One region of the Bacillus sp. OTU530 genome, then DNA from elsewhere that is predicted to be linked to it. Evidence: predicted binding sites of a transcription regulator. Region 1 holds the regulator's gene; each other region holds the start of a gene.

Evidence for each region. Region 1 encodes Rex, which represses fermentation and respiration genes when NADH is low (regulators of the CRP and FNR family bind a similar motif). Its sites were predicted from a motif close to TTGTGAAATATTTCACAA; they were not measured.
Region 2: the regulator Rex is predicted to act here: its motif matches at 1,746-1,763, upstream of AAHB12_RS21240 (L-lactate dehydrogenase).
Region 3: the regulator Rex is predicted to act here: its motif matches at 2,893-2,910, upstream of AAHB12_RS17360 (formate/nitrite transporter family protein).
Region 4: the regulator Rex is predicted to act here: its motif matches at 2,880-2,897, upstream of AAHB12_RS23690 (NarK family nitrate/nitrite MFS transporter).

The regions. Positions count from the first base shown of each region.
Region 1 is NZ_JASATP010000084.1:4,621-9,297, reverse strand. Features, by position in the region: gene groL (chaperonin GroEL) at 1-1,341, opposite strand, end outside; gene groES (co-chaperone GroES) at 1,385-1,669, opposite strand; gene AAHB12_RS29860 (CPBP family intramembrane glutamic endopeptidase) at 1,984-2,718, shown strand; gene AAHB12_RS29855 (YdiK family protein) at 2,721-2,927, shown strand; gene AAHB12_RS29850 (redox-sensing transcriptional repressor Rex) at 2,955-3,584, opposite strand; gene AAHB12_RS29845 (ABC-F family ATP-binding cassette domain-containing protein) at 3,779-4,677, shown strand, end outside.
Region 2 is NZ_JASATP010000034.1:37,434-42,110, reverse strand. Features, by position in the region: gene AAHB12_RS21245 (DUF3231 family protein) at 1-510, opposite strand, end outside; gene AAHB12_RS21240 (L-lactate dehydrogenase) at 674-1,618, opposite strand; gene nasC (assimilatory nitrate reductase catalytic subunit NasC) at 1,918-4,068, opposite strand; gene nirB (nitrite reductase large subunit NirB) at 4,089-4,677, opposite strand, start outside.
Region 3 is NZ_JASATP010000023.1:17,386-22,062, forward strand. Features, by position in the region: gene rfbD (dTDP-4-dehydrorhamnose reductase) at 1-463, shown strand, start outside; gene AAHB12_RS17355 (glycosyltransferase family 2 protein) at 644-1,561, opposite strand; gene AAHB12_RS17360 (formate/nitrite transporter family protein) at 1,985-2,782, opposite strand; gene AAHB12_RS17365 (hypothetical protein) at 3,353-3,571, shown strand; gene AAHB12_RS17370 (fatty acid desaturase family protein) at 4,101-4,677, shown strand, end outside.
Region 4 is NZ_JASATP010000043.1:30,644-35,320, forward strand. Features, by position in the region: gene metK (methionine adenosyltransferase) at 1-173, shown strand, start outside; gene AAHB12_RS23675 (DUF2785 domain-containing protein) at 966-1,787, shown strand; gene AAHB12_RS23680 (hypothetical protein) at 1,906-2,112, shown strand; gene AAHB12_RS23685 (hypothetical protein) at 2,285-2,791, opposite strand; gene AAHB12_RS23690 (NarK family nitrate/nitrite MFS transporter) at 2,998-4,323, shown strand.

The sequences.
Region 1 (4,677 bases):
AGGCTCTTCTAAAGCACGAAGAACGATGCTTACACCTGTAGCTTCATCACCAGCTGCATTAATTGCTGCAACCTTGCTGTATACGTTCATCAACGCAGTACCACCGCCTGCTACGATACCTTCTTCTACTGCTGCACGCGTAGAGTTTAAAGCATCTTCAATGCGAAGTTTGCGTTCTTTTAATTCTGTTTCTGTAGCCGCACCAACTTTAATTACCGCTACACCGCCTGCTAGCTTAGCAAGACGCTCTTGTAATTTCTCACGGTCAAATTCAGAAGTAGACTCTTCATGCTGCGCACGAATTTGGTTGATACGCGCTGCAATTGCATCTTGGCTTCCCGCACCTTCAACAATTGTAGTGTTCTCTTTTGTAACAACTACCTTTGCTGCACGTCCTAAAGATGTAATTGTTGCAGATTTTAAATCACGGCCTAATTCTTCAGTGATTACTTCACCGCCTGTTAGGATTGCAACATCCTCTAGCATCGCTTTACGGCGATCACCAAAGCCAGGAGCCTTAACAGCTACTGCATTAAATGTTCCGCGAAGTTTGTTAACTACTAATGTAGCCAATGCTTCACCTTCTACATCCTCAGAGATTAAAAGCAATGGACGACCTTGTTGTACCACTTGCTCTAATACAGGAAGAATCTCTTGAATGCTAGTGATTTTCTTATCTGTAATTAAGATATACGGATTGTCTAAAACAGCTTCCATTTTCTCAGAATCTGTAATCATGTAAGGAGAAGCGTAACCGCGGTCAAATTGCATACCTTCTACTACATCTAATTCTGTTGTGAAGCCTTTAGATTCTTCTAGTGTAATAACACCATCATTGCCTACACGCTCCATCGCTTCAGCAATCAATTGTCCTACTTCTTCGTCAGCAGCAGAAATCGCAGCTACTTGTGCAATCGAAGATTTGCCTTCAATTGGCTTAGAAATTGCTTTTAATTCGTCAACCGCAGCTGTAACAGCTTTTTCAATTCCTTTGCGAAGACCCATTGGGTTTGCGCCAGCTGTTACGTTTTTCAAGCCTTCACGAATCATAGCTTGCGCAAGTACAGTCGCAGTTGTTGTACCGTCACCCGCTACATCATTCGTTTTGCTAGCTACTTCCGCAACAAGCTTTGCACCCATGTTTTCAAATGCATCTTCTAATTCGATTTCTTTTGCAATTGTTACACCGTCATTTGTAATTAGCGGAGAACCGAACTTCTTCTCTAATACAACATTACGTCCTTTTGGGCCAAGTGTAACCTTTACCGCATTTGCAAGAGTATCTACACCGCGAAGCATCGCGCGACGAGCATCTTCACTGAACTTAATATCCTTTGCCATGTTTCATGACCTCCTAATAGTTGTTTAGTAAAAATGTATAAAATTAGCCGATTACCGCTAAAATGTCGCTTTCACGTAAAATTAAGTATTCTGTGCCTTCGTACTTCACTTCAGTACCAGCGTATTTTGAGAAGATAATACGGTCGCCTACAGCTACTTCTAAAGCTACGCGCTCACCGTTTTCAAGAACACGACCTGTGCCGACTGCCACAATTTTTCCCTCTTGCGGCTTTTCTTGTGCAGTACCTGGTAAAACGATACCGCTTGCAGTTTTTTCTTCTGCTTCAACGAGTTCAATCACAACGCGATCACCTAATGGCTTTAGCATGAAAATAACCTCCTCAATAAGTATATAAGTTTTATCTTATTAGCACTCGATACCAACGAGTGCTAACACACTTATTATAATAATGAATCCATTTTTCTTTTGCAAGCAAAAAACTCACAAAATTTGTGAAAACAACCATTGTTTTGCTTATCCTGACCCTCACACAGTATATCCAATCGCTTCGAAAACATTCCCTTCGTGTTCCAACCGTATTCTATGTTACAATGAGACACATACCATAAATTGTTTTCGATACAAAACTCTGTTTTCCTTTTTACAAACGAAAATTTATAGCAAAAAAGGGGTTATGTAATTTGAATAAACGCTACGGCTGGATCATTGTTACATATATTGCAATGCAGCTATCCGGCGCAATCGGACTACCACTTTTAATTAAAACAGGATGGTATAATCAGTATGAACGCGAGGCGAAGCTCCAGATAGCTTCCGGACATTGGGCTATTATCAGCTTTCTCACGGCCCTTCTCATTATTCTATGGCTTTTGAGAAAAGACCGGGGGCAGATTAGCACAAATGGCCAAAAATCAAATGCGGCTACAACAGTCGTTTGGATGATAACAGGGGTCTTCTTGGCCTTCTTCGCACAGACGATTGCAGGAATGATTGAAATGAAAGTATTCGGTATTGAACCCGGTTCCGAAAACACAGAACAGCTCATTGAAATTGCAGCTGCCACACCTTGGTTCATTCTTGTAACATCTGTGTTGGCGCCTGTACTCGAGGAAATTGTTTTTAGAAAAATTTTATTTGGAACACTCTATAAACGTTATAACTTTTTGGTTGCGGCAATTATCAGCTCCCTAATCTTCGCTGCCGTTCATTTGGATTTCTCCCATTTACTCATTTATATGTCCATGGGGATTGTGTTTGCCTTTCTATATGTACGAACACAAAGAATTATTGTTCCTATCACAGCTCATGTGATGATGAATACCTTTGTTGTACTTATAAATCTTGTATTTAAAGACGACATAGAGCGAATGATGCAAAAAGCTGAAAAACTGCAAGCATTTATCGGAGGATTTTAATTATGCGAAGCTCACCACTGTTTATGGCCACACTATATTTTGTTCTCGGTTCTGTTTTCACATACTTAGCCGTGACAAGTGTGGAGACTACGATTTGGAACTTTTATACGCTGCTTTTAATTGTTATGGCAACATTCGATTTTGGACTAGCCTTAAGGCTCATCCTTCTGAATATCAGGCTGCGAAAGCTAAAAACGCCTAAAAAATAAAAACGCGGGACATCTGCCGCGTTTTTTTTATTTTGGATAATGCTTGAGGAAGTAGACAAGCGTCTGCAATTCCACTGCCAAATCAATATGATGAATACGAATATGCTCTGGAACATCAATCCGAGCCGGCGTAAAATTCAATATACCTTCTATTGCAGTTTTCGCCAATCGATCTGTTACTGACTGCGCTACATGAGAAGGCACCGTTAAAATTGCTACCTTAATATCATCCGTAAGTCTCTCTTCTAGTTCATCTAGATGATAAACAGGGATATCCGCAATCGTTGACCCGATTTTTCCTGTGTCTACATCAAATGCCATCTGAATCCTTGTATTATTATTTTTCGTGAAATTATAGTTTAAGAAAGCGGTTCCTAAATTCCCAACCCCAATTAAAATAACCCCAATTACATCGTCCTGATCGAGTGTTTGACTAAAAAATGATAAAAGATAATTTACATTATAGCCGTATCCTTTTTTTCCTAATGCGCCAAAATAGGAAAAATCTCTTCGAATCGTAGCGGAATCTACCTTCACTGCCTCACTCAGCTCAGCTGATGAAACACGCTGCTTACCAGAAAGTGATAAATTTTTAATAAACCTGTAGTATAAAGGCAATCGTTTCGCAGTTGCCTGCGGAATCTTCGGCTGCTCCATAGATGTTCCCCCTCCTCGCTTCTCCCTACTCCATTTTATATGTTATTAGAATAAATTTGTAGAAGTTTATTCATCTAAAGCTTTCTTTGTATAATAGAACTAGACTATGTCACTCAATTTAAACTATACACTATTTTTAGTTATATTGAAAAACATAAGTTTTATGTAAGAGAGACGAACTAGAGGTGATTGCATTGATACTACTACAAGTGAATGGATTGGTAAAGCAGTATGGCGCTGATGTAATTCTATCAAATATAAAGCTAGAGGTACAAACACGTGACCGCGTTGCGCTTGTCGGCCGCAACGGTGCGGGTAAATCTACGCTTTTAAAAATCATTGCCGGCGAGCTATCGTATGATGGAGGAGAAATCATCAAGCCAAAGGATGTAACAATGGGATATCTAGCCCAGAATACTGGATTAGAAACTTCCTTAACCATTTGGGAGGAAATGATTACCGTATTCGCTGAGCTGCAAGCAACCGAGCGGGAAATCCGCCGGCTAGAGCAAGAGATGGGACGCGAGGAAGTATTTACTGATGAAACGCGCTACAATAAACTGCTTTCCGATTATGACAGATTACAGCAAACGTATAAAGAAAAGGGAGGCTATCAATATGAAGCAGATATTCGTTCCATATTGAGCGGGCTGGGTTTTCCGATCGAAACGCACGGCACAGTCATCTCTACCTTAAGCGGCGGGCAGAAAACGAGGCTCGCTCTCGGCAAGATGCTGCTTACAAAACCAGATTTACTTATTCTGGATGAACCGACAAACCATCTTGATATTGAGACACTTACATGGTTAGAGCAGTATTTACAGGGCTATCCCGGAGCAATCTTAATTGTTTCACATGATCGCTATTTCTTGGATCGTCTTGTAACACAGGTATACGAAATTTCCAATAAGCAAAGTAAAAAATTCACAGGAAATTATAGTAAATATTTAGAAGAAAAAGCTGCCTCCTATGAACTGGAGATGAAGCGCTATGAAAAGCAGCAGGAAGAAGTATCAAAAATACAGGATTTCATCCAACGAAATATCGCTCGTGCTTCTACAACCAAACGGGCGCAAAGCAGACGAAAACAGCT
Region 2 (4,677 bases), on a different contig from region 1:
ACCTATATACTCTTTATCCTGCACAAAACGAACCTCTGTTGGCATCGACACAAAAGGAGGACGTATCAAAACCCCCTTTTTCAGAAGAAATTGAGTTGATTGACTGTTTATCGCTTGGGACTCTGCAGTTAAACCTATAAAAAAATCTTCAATATCTTTTCGATAAGTCATACCTGTAAAAAGTGCATATAGACTCATTTCCACTTTCGTCATCAGATGCAGATACATAATATCGTACATGTAATCATACAGCTTTGGAACACCTTTATGTACGTCACCTTCTGTAAAACCCATGGGAATGACTGCCCCTTCTTGCTGGAGAATGCTTGTAATCGCCTCTACACTTTGGACAGCTCTATTATAATGCAACTGCAACAGTTGTTTCGCTTCATCATCAGCATGCTCGATAAAATGTTCCAACATCCTGATGATCATCGTTTTTTCTTGATAAGTCATCCACAAATTAGCCAATTCTGACGATGTGATAGGCGCTTGACCTGATGTTGTCATTCTATATCCTCCTATGTTTTATTTTCTTACTGTAACCACAAGGACACTATTTTATAAATAAACATTTCCTACAGTGAAGCAAAAACGGCAAGGATTTATCCCCTGCCGTTTTTGTTGAATATATACGATGTTACAATAGTTATTGCGAGTGACAGCTTAACATTTAAAGAATAGGCGCCATCGTTTCTTTTAACACTTTAACAGAATGTGTAAATTGTTCTTTCTCTATCTCATTTAACTGAACCTCAACTACTTCTCTGACGCCTCCACGATTAATAATAGCAGGTGCTCCAATATAAACATCGCTATGTCCGTATTCACCATTTAAAAATACAGATACAGGCAGCACACTGTTTTCATTATTAAGTATCGCTTTTGTGATCCGAACGAGAGACATTCCAATCCCATAGTACGTAGCACCTTTTCTTTCAATAATATGATATGCCGCATCACGTACATTCACAAAGATATTCTCCATGTGTCCCTTTGTAAACTCTCCTTTTCTTTTAAGAAAATCATCCAGCGGCTCAATTCCAATTGTAGAATGACTCCAAACAGGTAATTCAGTATCACCATGTTCTCCAATAATTAATGCATGCACGCTTCTTGGGTCTACATTGAAATAATCTCCTAGCATAAAGCGTAAGCGCGCTGAATCCAAAGTTGTTCCTGAACCGATCACACGCTCCTTCGGCAGTCCAGATTCTTTCCAAGTGACATATGTTAGTATGTCTACTGGATTTGTAGCTACTAAGAAAATGCCGTTAAAGCCGCTTTCCATTACGTTTCGTACAATCTGTTTGAAAATATTAGTATTTTTCACCACTAAGTCTAGGCGTGTTTCACCGGTCTTTTGTGCTAATCCTGCAGTAATAACGACCAAATCTGCCTGTTGGCAATCCTGGTAAGTGCCGTTCCACACTTTTGTTGGCTTAGGAGCAAACGGAATCCCATGATTGAGGTCCATTGCCTCTCCCTCTGATTTAGCTTCATTCACATCTATTAAAACCAGTTCCTCTGTAATTCCTTGATTAATCATGGAATACGCATAGCTGCATCCTACAGCCCCTGTTCCAATTAAAACAACACGATTGATTTTCTGATTCATTTTCAACATCTCCCTCGCGTAAATTTGTAAGGAAAATTCTCTTACTATTGTAGCGATAAGTTTTAATATTTGATACGTTGATTATATATTAAAACTTGTGAACTTTTTCACATAAACATTGACTTATTTGTGAACTTTTTCACATTTATAACTATAAAAACATTTTAAAGAAAACTCTCTGATTGGCAAAGACAGAAGCATAGCTGCACTTACACCTTGTTCCTAAAATGTCCTGCTGCATTAAATGGTCTCCTAGCTGGAAATTGATACTTTCCTACAGTGAAAAAAACCACCTCCCCTTAATGGGAGATGGCTTCTACTACTGGACTTATTTTCACTGCACTTGCTTTAAATCCAGGCATTCTACATGTCGGATCCAAGTCCTTTGGAATTAAAAAATTCACATTTTGTGAATCAGCCCAATGAAATGGAACAAACACTGTATCCTGCCTAATCTTATCAGACCACTGGCTTCTGACCACAATGCTTCCGCGCCGTGATTCTACTTTTACAAGGCTCTGATCCTGTATATTATATTTCATCGCTGTTGCCGGATGAATTTCCATAAACGATTCGAAGTTTCTCGCTGCAAGCGACGAGCTTTTTCTCGTTTGTACACCTGTTAAATAGTGTGACATAACGCGTCCTGTTGTTAAATAAAGCGGAAACTCTCCATCTGGTTTTTCTTTCGGAACAACTGAGTTGTTTGAAACAGCAACCATTACCGCTTTGCCATCTGGATGGGCGAACGATTCTTCAAACAACCGCTTCGTTCCCGGATGTTCCGGATCCGGACAAGGCCATAAAATGCCGTTTTCCTTACGCAGACGATCGTACGTGATGCCAGAATAATCTGCAAGCCCCCCACGGCTCGCTATCCGTAATTCATTAAAAATCTCCTCGGCAGATGAGAACGAGAAGTATTCTCCCTTACCAAGCACTTTAGCAATATCGCAAAGAATTTGCCAATCGTGTCTCGCTTCCCCAGGACAAGGCTTGCTTGCTTCCCGAAGCGTAACACGTCCTTCTACGTTCGTCATCGTTCCTTCGTCTTCTAAGTAGGAGGAAGCCGGCAAAATCAAATCTGCTAATCTCGCAGTCTCAGAAATAAATAGATCAACCGCCACGAAAAACTTTAATTTTTGTAATGCCTCCTGCACAAGATGAGCATTCGGATTGGACACAATTGGATTAGAGCACATCAGCAGCATACCAGTAATCTCACCGCTATGAACCTTTTCCATCATTTCATACGCCGAAACGCCTTTTCTTGGTAAATCTTCAGCACGGACACCCCATACATCTGCAATGTACGCACGGTGCTCTTCATTTTCAATCAAACGGTAACCTGGAAGCTGGTCTGCCTTTTGACCGTGCTCCCTTGCTCCTTGACCATTACTTTGACCGGTTACAGCTCCATAACCGCAATACGGCTTACCCATTTTACCCGTAGCAAGCAGAATATTGAGAAAATTACGAACAGCAGCGGAGCCATCTGTTTGCTGTTCAACTCCTCTTGCTGTAAAAATCATCCCTGTTTCTTCACGTCCGAAGATTCCGCCTGCCTTGCGAATTTGCTCAGCTGGTACGCCTGTTAACTCCGCAATTTCATCCATATCTAGTGCGGCAACATGCTCCGCTACCTCATCAAATCCTTTTACACGCTCACGAACAAACGCTTCATCTACTAAACCTTCCTCGATAATGACTTTTAATAACCCGTTAGCTAAAGCCGCATCTGCGCCCGGCTTTACCTTTAAATGCAGGTCTGCCATTTTCGTTGTCGCTGTTTCCCTCGGGTCAATTGCAATAATATACGCACCGTTTTCCTTCGCTCTTTCAAAGTATGGCATCATTGTTGGCTGACATTCAGCAATATTTGTCCCTGCCAAAATAATGCAGCGTACATTCGAAATCTCAGACATACTGTTGGTGAATCCTCGGTCCATACCAAACGTTTGGCTTGCAGCGGATGCAGCCGCCGACATACAAAGTCTTCCATTATAATCAATATATTTGGTTTGCAAGGCAACACGAGCAAATTTCCCTAGCAAATACGCCTCTTCATTTGTAATCGATGCGCTGCCGTACACCGCTAGCGCATCATTGCCATCTTCAGCTTGAATACTTGTAAAGTTCTCGCGTATCTTCTCAAGCGCCTGCTCCCACGAAATGCGGACAAATTCACCATTTACCTTCAGTAACGGATACGTAACCCGATCACTGTGCAAAGCATGCTGATGTGCATTCATCCCTTTAATACACAAACGCCCCTCAGAAGTTGGATTGTCTTTTCCGATTGTTTTGTACTGCTTGCGCGATACAATCGACTGCTCAATCAACTGCATTTTGCATTGCATGCTGCAATATGGACATTGTGTATCGTACACACGCTCCGTTTCCGCTTCTTGCTGCCTAGATCGGAAATACTTTAATAACAATTCCGTCATAACTCTCCATCCTTTCTTGCTTATGAGTAGCTTTTACTTGATGTTTTTTGGTAATAAGCTGCATCTGCTTCCAGCCGCTCCAGCAATTGTCGACGAAGCTCTCTATCAAACAACACTTCCCTCACGTGTATGATGCCAACTCGGTCAAGCCATTGCCATGTGCGCTCCAAATAATTGGCTGTCTCTCGGTAATATTGAATAAAACCGCTGATAATTCCAACTGCCTCCTCATTCGTCTCCGCAACACAAAGCAATTGTCCGCTGCGCACATTACGCCCGCTGCTGCCGCCAACGTAGATTTCCCAGCCTCTGTCTATCCCCATAATGCCGATATCCTTCGTTGTCGAGCCCGCTCCATTATGCATACAGGCTGACACACCCATTTTAATTCGATAAGGTGTTGTCACAAATTCTGCTTGCTTTTCTAACAGAACAGCTAGCTCCAAAGCCTTATCCTTCTCACATTGACAGACATGTTCACCGATACATGTTTTTACATTTTGTACCATATTTCCATATGTCGCGCTTAATGGCATATCTAACTCAGCCCAAACGCTCGTTAAATCCTCTTGCTTCACACCCATCAATAGAATGCGCTGCTCACTCGTT
Region 3 (4,677 bases), on a different contig from region 1:
AACAAAGCTGGCTGGTGAAGCATTTGTCCAGGAATATGCTGAGAAGTTTTTCATTGTACGTACAGCTTGGGTGTTTGGAGTATACGGCAATAACTTTGTGAAAACGATGATGCGTCTTGGAAAAGAGCGCGGAGAAGTTGGCGTTGTTCATGACCAAGTAGGCTCCCCGACATATACAGTAGATTTAGCTCGCTTTATGATTGAGCTTATGCAATCTGACAAGTACGGTATTTACCATGCTACAAATGAAGGTGTATGCTCTTGGTATGAGTTTGCCGTAGAAATTTTCAAGCAAGCAGGCATGGATGTGAAGGTGAAGCCATTAACGACAGAGGAATTCCCTCGTCCTGCTGCGCGTCCAAAATATTCTGTGTTAAGCAAAAAGAAAATTGCTGAACAAGGCTTTAAGCCGTTAAGAGATTGGAAGGAAGCGCTGGCTGCTTACTTAGAAGAGGCGAAATAATCCAGATAAAAAAGAACCGTCATGCTGTGTGACGGTTCTTTTATTTTACACTTTAAGAAAGTATACATTTCCAGCCAGGAGCCAATTTGACGTGGCCGGAAACTTTAGGAATGTAGTTTAAGTGCAACTCGCCTCTGTCTTTGCCCAAGAGCAGGGCCCACCTTTCTTGCTAACATCAACTCAATAGCTATCTAATGCGTACAGCAGCTTAAAAATCAATGTATCCCGCTCATTTTGCCGATACAAAGGTGTGCTGACGGCATATGAAATTCTGCCTAGCAGGGATTGTCGCTTATAAAGAAAATCGTGAATCAGCTTCTTTTGATGATCCTGAAGCTCTCCTTCGAACAATCGGTAAAATTCTGCTGTTTGTGTTGTGTAAGGCTTTTGATGCCCCTTCTTCTTAAAGGTTTTATAACGTACTAAAGCACTCTTTAGTTTGCTATCAGCCATCCCAAGCGTGTTTGAGGAATGCTGCCTATATAACAAATGAGATTGCTCATCATAGATCACTTTACCAAAAGCAGTTCCTAACAAGTAAAACCATGCATCGTGCATCGTTACCATTTCAATTCTTGGCGTGTGGGCTTGAAACAACTCGCGCATTGTTCGGTTAAACACAATGGTACAGCCCGTAGCAATATTTTGGATTAAAGCATTTTCTAATCCTGCTCCTTGCGGCGGAATTTGTGAATGCTTTAACAGCTGCAGTTGTTCGTCTACGATATCTAAACGAGAGAAATAGAGCAGCGGTGTGCGCGTATCTTCCTTCCCTAACAAGCTTACGGCTCTTGATATCTTAGTTGGCTTCCAGAAGTCGTCTTGGTCGCAAAAGGCGTAATAGGAGGCATCAGGAGAGGCGTGTAGTATAAGTTCGAAGAAACTAGAGATAACCCCTTTATTCTCCCCTTTTATCAAAGTGATGTTATTATGCTTCTTACTGTAAGCTTCAACAATTGACACGGTCTCATCTTTTGAACCATCATCGCGAATTAAAATACTTATATTTGTGTAATCTTGCCCAAGCAAGCTATCTAGCTGTTGACGTATATACTTTTCTCCATTATACGTCGACAGTAATATCTGTACCTTCTCCATGTTAACTACTCCTATCATCTCTATATTCTTAAGGCGGTTCTACGATTTTATTTCACTGTAGGAAAGGATAAATTTCCAGCTAGAAGTCATTCGGTATATTTAGGAATTTTAGGGATCTATTGTAAGTACAACTACGCCTCTGTCTTCGTCTAAGAGCGGGGCTCGCCAATCGGCAAGGTTATGCTATTATGCTATAGAAGTATTCTGTAAAAGGATGCTAGTTTATTCTCGAGGGTTCTGTATGTATAACAATAAGCTTGCGATTGTGAATTTGGATTCATTATTCTGTAAGCTCCCAACTCCATCATTATACTGAAGAAGTGAATGATTAGGCAATGTGTTCTAGCGCATATCTATTTTAAGCTAATAGCAATAGCCCCCGCCTAGAATTTAGACGGGGGCATGCCGCATCATATAATCTTATCAGTGACCTTCTCTCTCCTGTTCTCCCATATAAGGCTTATTTACGTAATAATACATCCAACCCATGAATATACTGCCGCCTATTAAGTTACCGATTGTAACAGGTATAAGGTTGTGTATGACTCCAGCAAAGGAGATTGTGCCAGGATGATGTAATACAAGCGCAATCGCAAAGGTACACATATTAGCAATACTGTGTTCATATCCAGAAATGAAAAAGCAGAATACAAATAGAATCATGACAAACAGCTTTGCCCCATCCTCTTTTAAGGACATTGGAATAAAAAAGGCAAGGCAGACAAGCCAATTACACAAGATAGCCCGGAAAAATAATTCAAATGTTGAGACATGCATCTTTTTCTCTACAACAGCCAATAAGAAGCTATTTACGGAGGAATCATTAAAAAGTCCGGTTGTATAAATCAAAAGTGCAAAGGCGGCAGCTCCCAAAATATTTCCTAGGTAACTCATGCCCCATAGCTTCCATACGTCCAACCACTGTATTTTTTTGCGAAGCGCCGTGAATGTATAGTAGAATGTATCTCCTGTGAATAAATCTCCTCCGCCGTAAGAGATTAGGATAATGGCTGCTCCAAATGTTAATGCTGCCATTGGATAAGCAACTGGTGAATGCTCCATATAAAAGAAATTTCCTGTTTTAAAGGCTACAATAACTCCAAATCCAATAAACATACTAGCTAACATAGACCTTAATATATACCGTAAACGACTTTGCCGGAAGATCTTCAGCTTTTTTAAGGCTAAATTCTCTACTGCAATTAATGATTTCATTTCCATGTGACGTACCCCCTATTCTTTTGACCGCTAGTGATAGTAATGAAATCTGTGAAATTCTCTTACATTATGACATTAAATTGGGCTAGAATGAAAAGTAACTTGTTTCATTTATGTGAACTTTTTCACAAAGATTAAATGTATGGTTGTAGAGTATATAAATAAAGGGACTTCAACTAAAGATGAATCTAATGTAGGCTTGATAAAGGCAGAAATCTTCAATAAGGGCTATACATGTATTTCCATAATATAGGGAAAGATGGTACAAGGGAATGAGAATCGCGCGTGCATCTTTTTAAATATAGAGGAGCATACAATCGTGGACAAAATGTTTGGTGCTGTGTACTGTCTTTGCGAGCCGTTTAAGATTAATCAGAGAGGGGCTATTTTGCTTCCGATTGTGTTGCTGGGGGTTATGTATGCAAACTCTTTCTAGCGGTGTACGCAGCATTTAGATGATTATAGTGTCTATACCTTTCCAACTTAATATTCTGCTTCCCTTCGTTCTATTTCTGATAACTTTTCTGAGGAGAAACAGAACAGTTTTCGAAGATTAACTGGTTGGAATGGAGTATGAAAATCAAGACACTGTTATTTAGCATGGGAATGATAGGTTTAATTTATTTTATATCAAAACATTTGCATAAATATGGAAATAAAACAGAGCTCCTGCTATTTGTTTTATTAATGGTTTATACAACCTATGAAGGAATTGCTGAACTGCAGGGATTGCCGCACATTTCAATTATTTATCCTGTAGAACGGCTACTTGCCCTATTGGGAGATGGCTAGAGCAAAGGCTTAGTTAAGTAGACGGAAGTTTGTGCTACTTTAAGAAAGTATAAGTTTCTAGCTGGAGGGCAATTTGACGTAGTTGAAAATTTTAGGAATAAAGTATAAGGGCAACTACGCCTCTGTCTTCGCCCAAGGCAGGGCTCGCCAGTCGGCGAGTTTTCTTTAAAATCTAACACACATATGAGAAGTAAGAATTATATTGTCCTCCCCTGCCCTTTTCATAGCATCTCCAAATTTGGCTGCCATAAATAGATTGACAATTTAGCGAAAGACGTTTAATATCATGTCTTAGTAGCTGGTTTTAATTTTATCTATTTCAGTGTCCAGAAAATGCATTACCTGTATTTTAATGGGGGAAATTGGACATAAAACGTAATAGATATCCAAACAATAGAATTAGAAGACGAGTAAAAACTTATGTAATGGCTATTACTGGAAGAGCACATAAGGTTTATTAGTAATAGAGATCAGTAAGCAGATATAATGCTTTTTCTGGAATAAGTCATAAAAGTAAAGGGGTGTATTGATGAGTGAATTGCGTACGTTCGGATGGTATGCGGCCCGTGTAGCTCCACATCTTCCGAAAGAGGCATTTCAGCCTGTTCCTTCCCGGCTTTGGGGTGGACTAGCATATCTTATTGTAGCGGTTTCTGGGATTGCGGCGATTGGAGTATTTGATTTACCTGTGATTGTGAATATTGCAATTAGTATTGTGTTAGGTTTGTGTTATGGCGGGATAGGCCTTTTTGCCCATGAGGTTTTGCATGGTACAGTAATACGAAACAGAAAATGGCGTGATATTATAGGTGCTATTGGCTTTTGGCCATTATGCGTTGGACCAAAGCTTTGGAGAAAGTGGCACAATATGGAGCACCACATTCATACACAGCATGAGCATGATGATCCAGATGCTTGGGCGACTCTTGAAAAGCTGCAAAAGAAACCGTTGCTGCGGAAGATTTATAAGCTGCCAATGTGGCTTCGTACTGTTATTAGCTTCACCTTGCTATCCGTAATGTTTACTTTTCATTCATCAAGAATGTTCAAAACATATATCAATGAATTTAAGCCAAAGGATCGTCCGGCTGTTTGGATGCAGCTTA
Region 4 (4,677 bases), on a different contig from region 1:
TGATTCGTAAAAATTTTGACCTTCGTCCAGCAGGTATCATTAAAATGCTTGATTTACGTCGCCCGATTTATAAGAAAACAGCAGCGTACGGTCACTTTGGCCGCAACGAGCTTGACCTTACTTGGGAGCGTATAGACAAAGCTGATACGCTTCGTCAGCAAGCAGGGGTATAATCATGAAAAAGATCTATGCAGCGCATGGGTCTTTTTTATTTGAAAAAGTATAAATTTCCGGCTAGAAGTGAGACGTAGCCGGAAATTTTAGGAATACAGTATAAGTAGAGCTACGTCAATCAGCTACACGATCAACACGGGCTGTTCGGTTCCCTGTAGTTGTGAAAAAAAGGAATGAGTGCATCGTTTCTTTTCCTCAAACAATAAGCCTGCAGATGCATTTTCTGTTCGTTCCCTTTGTGGAGCATAACCAGTGTAAAGGGGAAAGGAAGGATGGACTGCAATGATTAATAAAATTGCGTGTTTGTTTTGGCTGCTTTGTCTGAGTGTATTCTTAAGCGGGGTGGTTTGGACTACCTCCAAAGGATCCGAACATGAAAGAATTATGCATTCTGTTGTACATAAAGTACAAATACAAAGGATGTATGATACGAGGATATATGATACACAGCTATAAACTAGAGAGCAACAGCAGAATGACAAGTGCATTCGGATACAATTCCATCACATATGTGTGAAAAGCCTTGGGTCAAAGAACGTGACTCAAGGCTTTTATTACACTTTAAGAAAGTATAAATTTCTAGCTAGAAGCCAATTCGACGTAGTGAGAAATTTTAGGAATACAGTATAAGTAGGGCTACGCCTCTGTTTTCGACCAAAGGCAGGGCTCGCCAGTCGGCGGGTTTTCTTTAGTGAAACGAGTAGCATTGTTCTGGCTGTATGTTATATGCTTGAAAGGTGTTATACATAGCAAAGATCGATCTACAATTGTGTAAAGGGCGGGAGATAAAAATGGAACAAGATACTGTACAGTCTGAGCTTCGCCTCATTCGAGATCACAGGTACGCGGTGCCTGATGATACGGATGCTTATCCGTATACGCAAATAATTATGGAGGAAATTGGTTCAACTGATGCTGATTTCCGTGAGTTGATTTATGAGGTGTTAGCAAGCTGGATTGCAAACGGGGTGTTTCGTCATAAGGAGCTAAGAGGCCTATTGCTTCAAGCGTTAAGTCCAGATTATTTATTGTATGGAATTGGTGAGGATGGAACAGATTCTGTGTTTCGGCGAGCTGCTTCTGCTTCTATTTTGGCTGCTATTCTATCTTTTCATGAACGTGATCCGTTTTTATCAGAGGAGCAGCTAGAGAGTGTTGCCGAGCAAATGATAGAGTATCTGTATTTGGAACAAGATGTAAGAGGATATATAAAAGAAAAAGGAAAAGCACAGGCTGTTGTGCAGGCAGCTGATGCTCTTGCTGCAATTGCTCGTTGTTTAACAAAGGAGCAGGCATCTCTTGCATATGCGATGTTAGAGGTGATTAAGGAAAAGGTGTGTCAGGGAGAGCAAGTGTATGCTCATTTCGAAGATGAGCATTTTGTACGTGTGGTACTTGCGCTTTGGGAAAAGGGACTTATTAATGAAATGTATATGGCAGCTTGGATTGTAAACTTTGTTGAGCTAGAAGAGGCAGTGCAGCCGGCTCGAGATATTGTAACGCAAAACATCAAGATGTTTTTGTGCAGCTTATATTTTCGAGTAACAGATGATAATATTGCATCCATGTTACGTGAGACGTTGCAGCAGCTAAGATTACGGGAGCATGAATGAAAGGAAAGACTGTTCCTGCTAAATGGGACAGTCCTTTTTAAATATTTACAGTATTATGAAAAGCAGGACCTGGTAAGCAAAAAAGGGCTTCTAATGTATAGCTAATATTGGAGTGTGTATGATGAAGAAAATCTCTGGCTATGGTTATTGGATTGTATTAGTGATTGTTGCGGTTGCTCCACTTCAATCGATTTATCAATGGATAACAAATAGACAAAATTTTAAAACACCGGATTATCTCTCCCTAGGATTTGGAGTAGTTGGTTTTTTAGCTATGTTTTATTTGATCGTTGTTATGCAAAAGGCTAAGAAGAAACAGATGTAAATCGTTTTATTTATAGAACCGATGAAAATCCCCGCTTGGCGGGGATTTTTTTACACTGTAGGAAAGTATAAGTGCAACTACGCCTCTGTCTACGCCTCTGTCTACGCCTCTGTCTACGCCTCTGTCTTCGCCTCTGTCTTCGCCTACCGGCTCGCCAGTCAGCGAGTTTTCTTTAAAATCTCTGCTCCGCCTCTAATACAAGCGCCTCCCCATGAAGGGTTGCTTCCCCTTCTGAAGTAAGTAATGTGCAGCTTGTAATTGCAAATGCCTCTCCTTCCTTGCTCATTTCATACTCCAATAAAATACCGCTTTCAAGAAGTTCGCTGTTCGCGTATACATGGACATATTCTCCTTGAGAGGAGTGCAATTTTTTCTCATGTAAAAAGCGGCTCCACTCATCCCAGTTTGTTACGATGTAAGCAGGGGTGCCATCTTGCAAATAGCCGAGCATGCTGCCTTTATCGAAGATGCGTCCATTTATTTTTTCTGCCAGTATAATAAGAAAACGATGGATTAAGGCGTATTGTGCGTATGATAGCTTTTCGGAAAAAGAAACAGAAACCTCCTTCGTTTCCTCACGTACCTCTATCGTAACCAATTTATCTAAAGCGCTTGTGGTAAGCGCTTGGATATACTCCGCGGGATTGCCAGTCTGATATGTAATTCTCGTCTTTAACATCGTAAAGCCCCCTTCATTACTATTGTAATTTTATTATGGCTTACTGGTGATGAATATTCTGTGAACATGGTCACAGGTAAGCCTGATTTTGTGATAAATATCACATTTCTTTTTCTGCAACCACTATAAGATAAAAGCATAGAGAGCGCACTCCATACTATCAAAATTGAAATGAAAATAACTCAAATGCAGAGAGGGGAATGTATATGGCCACTGTTGTAGAGAAACAGTTTAAGAAAAAACAAGGTCGTATCGGTGCTAACTGGGATCCTGAAAACCCAACATTTTGGGCAGCGGAAGGAAGGCGCCATGCGACAAGAAATCTTTGGATCTCTGTTCCAGCGTTAATGCTTTCTTTTATTGTTTGGCAAATTTGGTCTGTTGTTGCAGTAAGATTAAATGATATCGGTTTTGCCTTTTCGCAAGAGCAATTATTTACATTAGCGGCAATTCCGGGCCTTGTCGGCGCAACACTTCGTTTCGTATATACGTTCGGTGTGGGACAGTTTGGGGGACGTAACTGGACTGTATTCTCTACAGCTATTCTCGCAGTTCCGGCAATTGGAATTGGAGTGGCGGTGCAAAATCCAGACACGCCATATTCCACTATGCTTCTATTAGCAGCGCTTTGTGGACTTGGCGGCGGAAGCTTTTCTTCTTCTGTTGCAAATATTAGCTTCTTCTTCCCAAAAAAAGAAAAAGGCACAGCACTTGGTATTAATGGCGGTCTAGGAAACATGGGTGTCTCCGTCGTACAGTTTGTTACACCTTTAATTATTACAACAGGCACATTCGCAGCAATTGGCGGCGAAGGGCAAGTATTGCAAAATGGTCAAGAGCTTTGGCTGCAAAATGCAGCATTTATTTGGGTCATTCCAATTATCATTGTAACGCTTGCAGCATTGCTCGGAATGGATAATGTTCCGGGGGTGAAGCAATCTCCAGCTGCACAATTTGTGATTGTAAAGCGTAAACATACTTGGATTATGACTTGGTTATACGTTGCAACATTCGGTTCCTTTATTGGGTATTCTGCAGCATTTCCGTTATTATTAAAAGCACAATTCCCTGAAAAATTATCGCTTGCCTTCTTAGGTGCATTGTTAGCAGCAGCAGGTCGTCCGATTGGCGGCTGGATTTCTGATAAATTTGGCGGCTCTAGAGTAACGGCATTTACGCTTGTTGTGATGACAATCGGGGCGCTAGGCGTTATTCATTTCTTGGCTCAAAAGGATTTTAATGGCTTTTTAGCATCCTTCCTTGTATTATTTGTGGCAGCGGGTATTGGTTCTGGCTCTACATTCCAAATGATTCCAAACATCTTTCCTGTTAAAGAAGCTGCACCAGTACTAGGATTCACAGCAGCGTTTGCAGCTTACGGCTCCTTCTTTATTCCGAAATTGTTTGGATGGTCTGTAGAAACGACAGGAACACATGCAACAGCGTTCTACGTTTTTATCGTCTTTTATATCATTTCCTTTGGTTTAAATTGGTATTTCTATCAAAGGAGGAATGCGAAAATAAAATGTTAATGCTAAAGGGAAAGAAGTACTCTTTCCCTTTTTTTTCAATGTAAGAAAGCATAAATTTCTAGCCCGATGCCAATTCGACGTAGTCGGAAATCTTAGGAATATAGTGGGGGTGTGTCAGATTTTCTCACGCAACAAAAAGGGGATTTTTGGATTGCTATCTAGCTCCCATGGCTTACTTCTTCACAAAATAACTTCAACACCAAAGGAAAAAGGCGCCTTCTGTGGTGAAAATAAAGGGAAAGCCTCCATGAAGGATTAATTTCGCTAAAGCCGTGCATTTTATGCAAAGGATGTTTTACTGCGGGAGTAAAAGCGGGATGTAGCCGCTTTTCTTAATAACTACAACGTTTATGT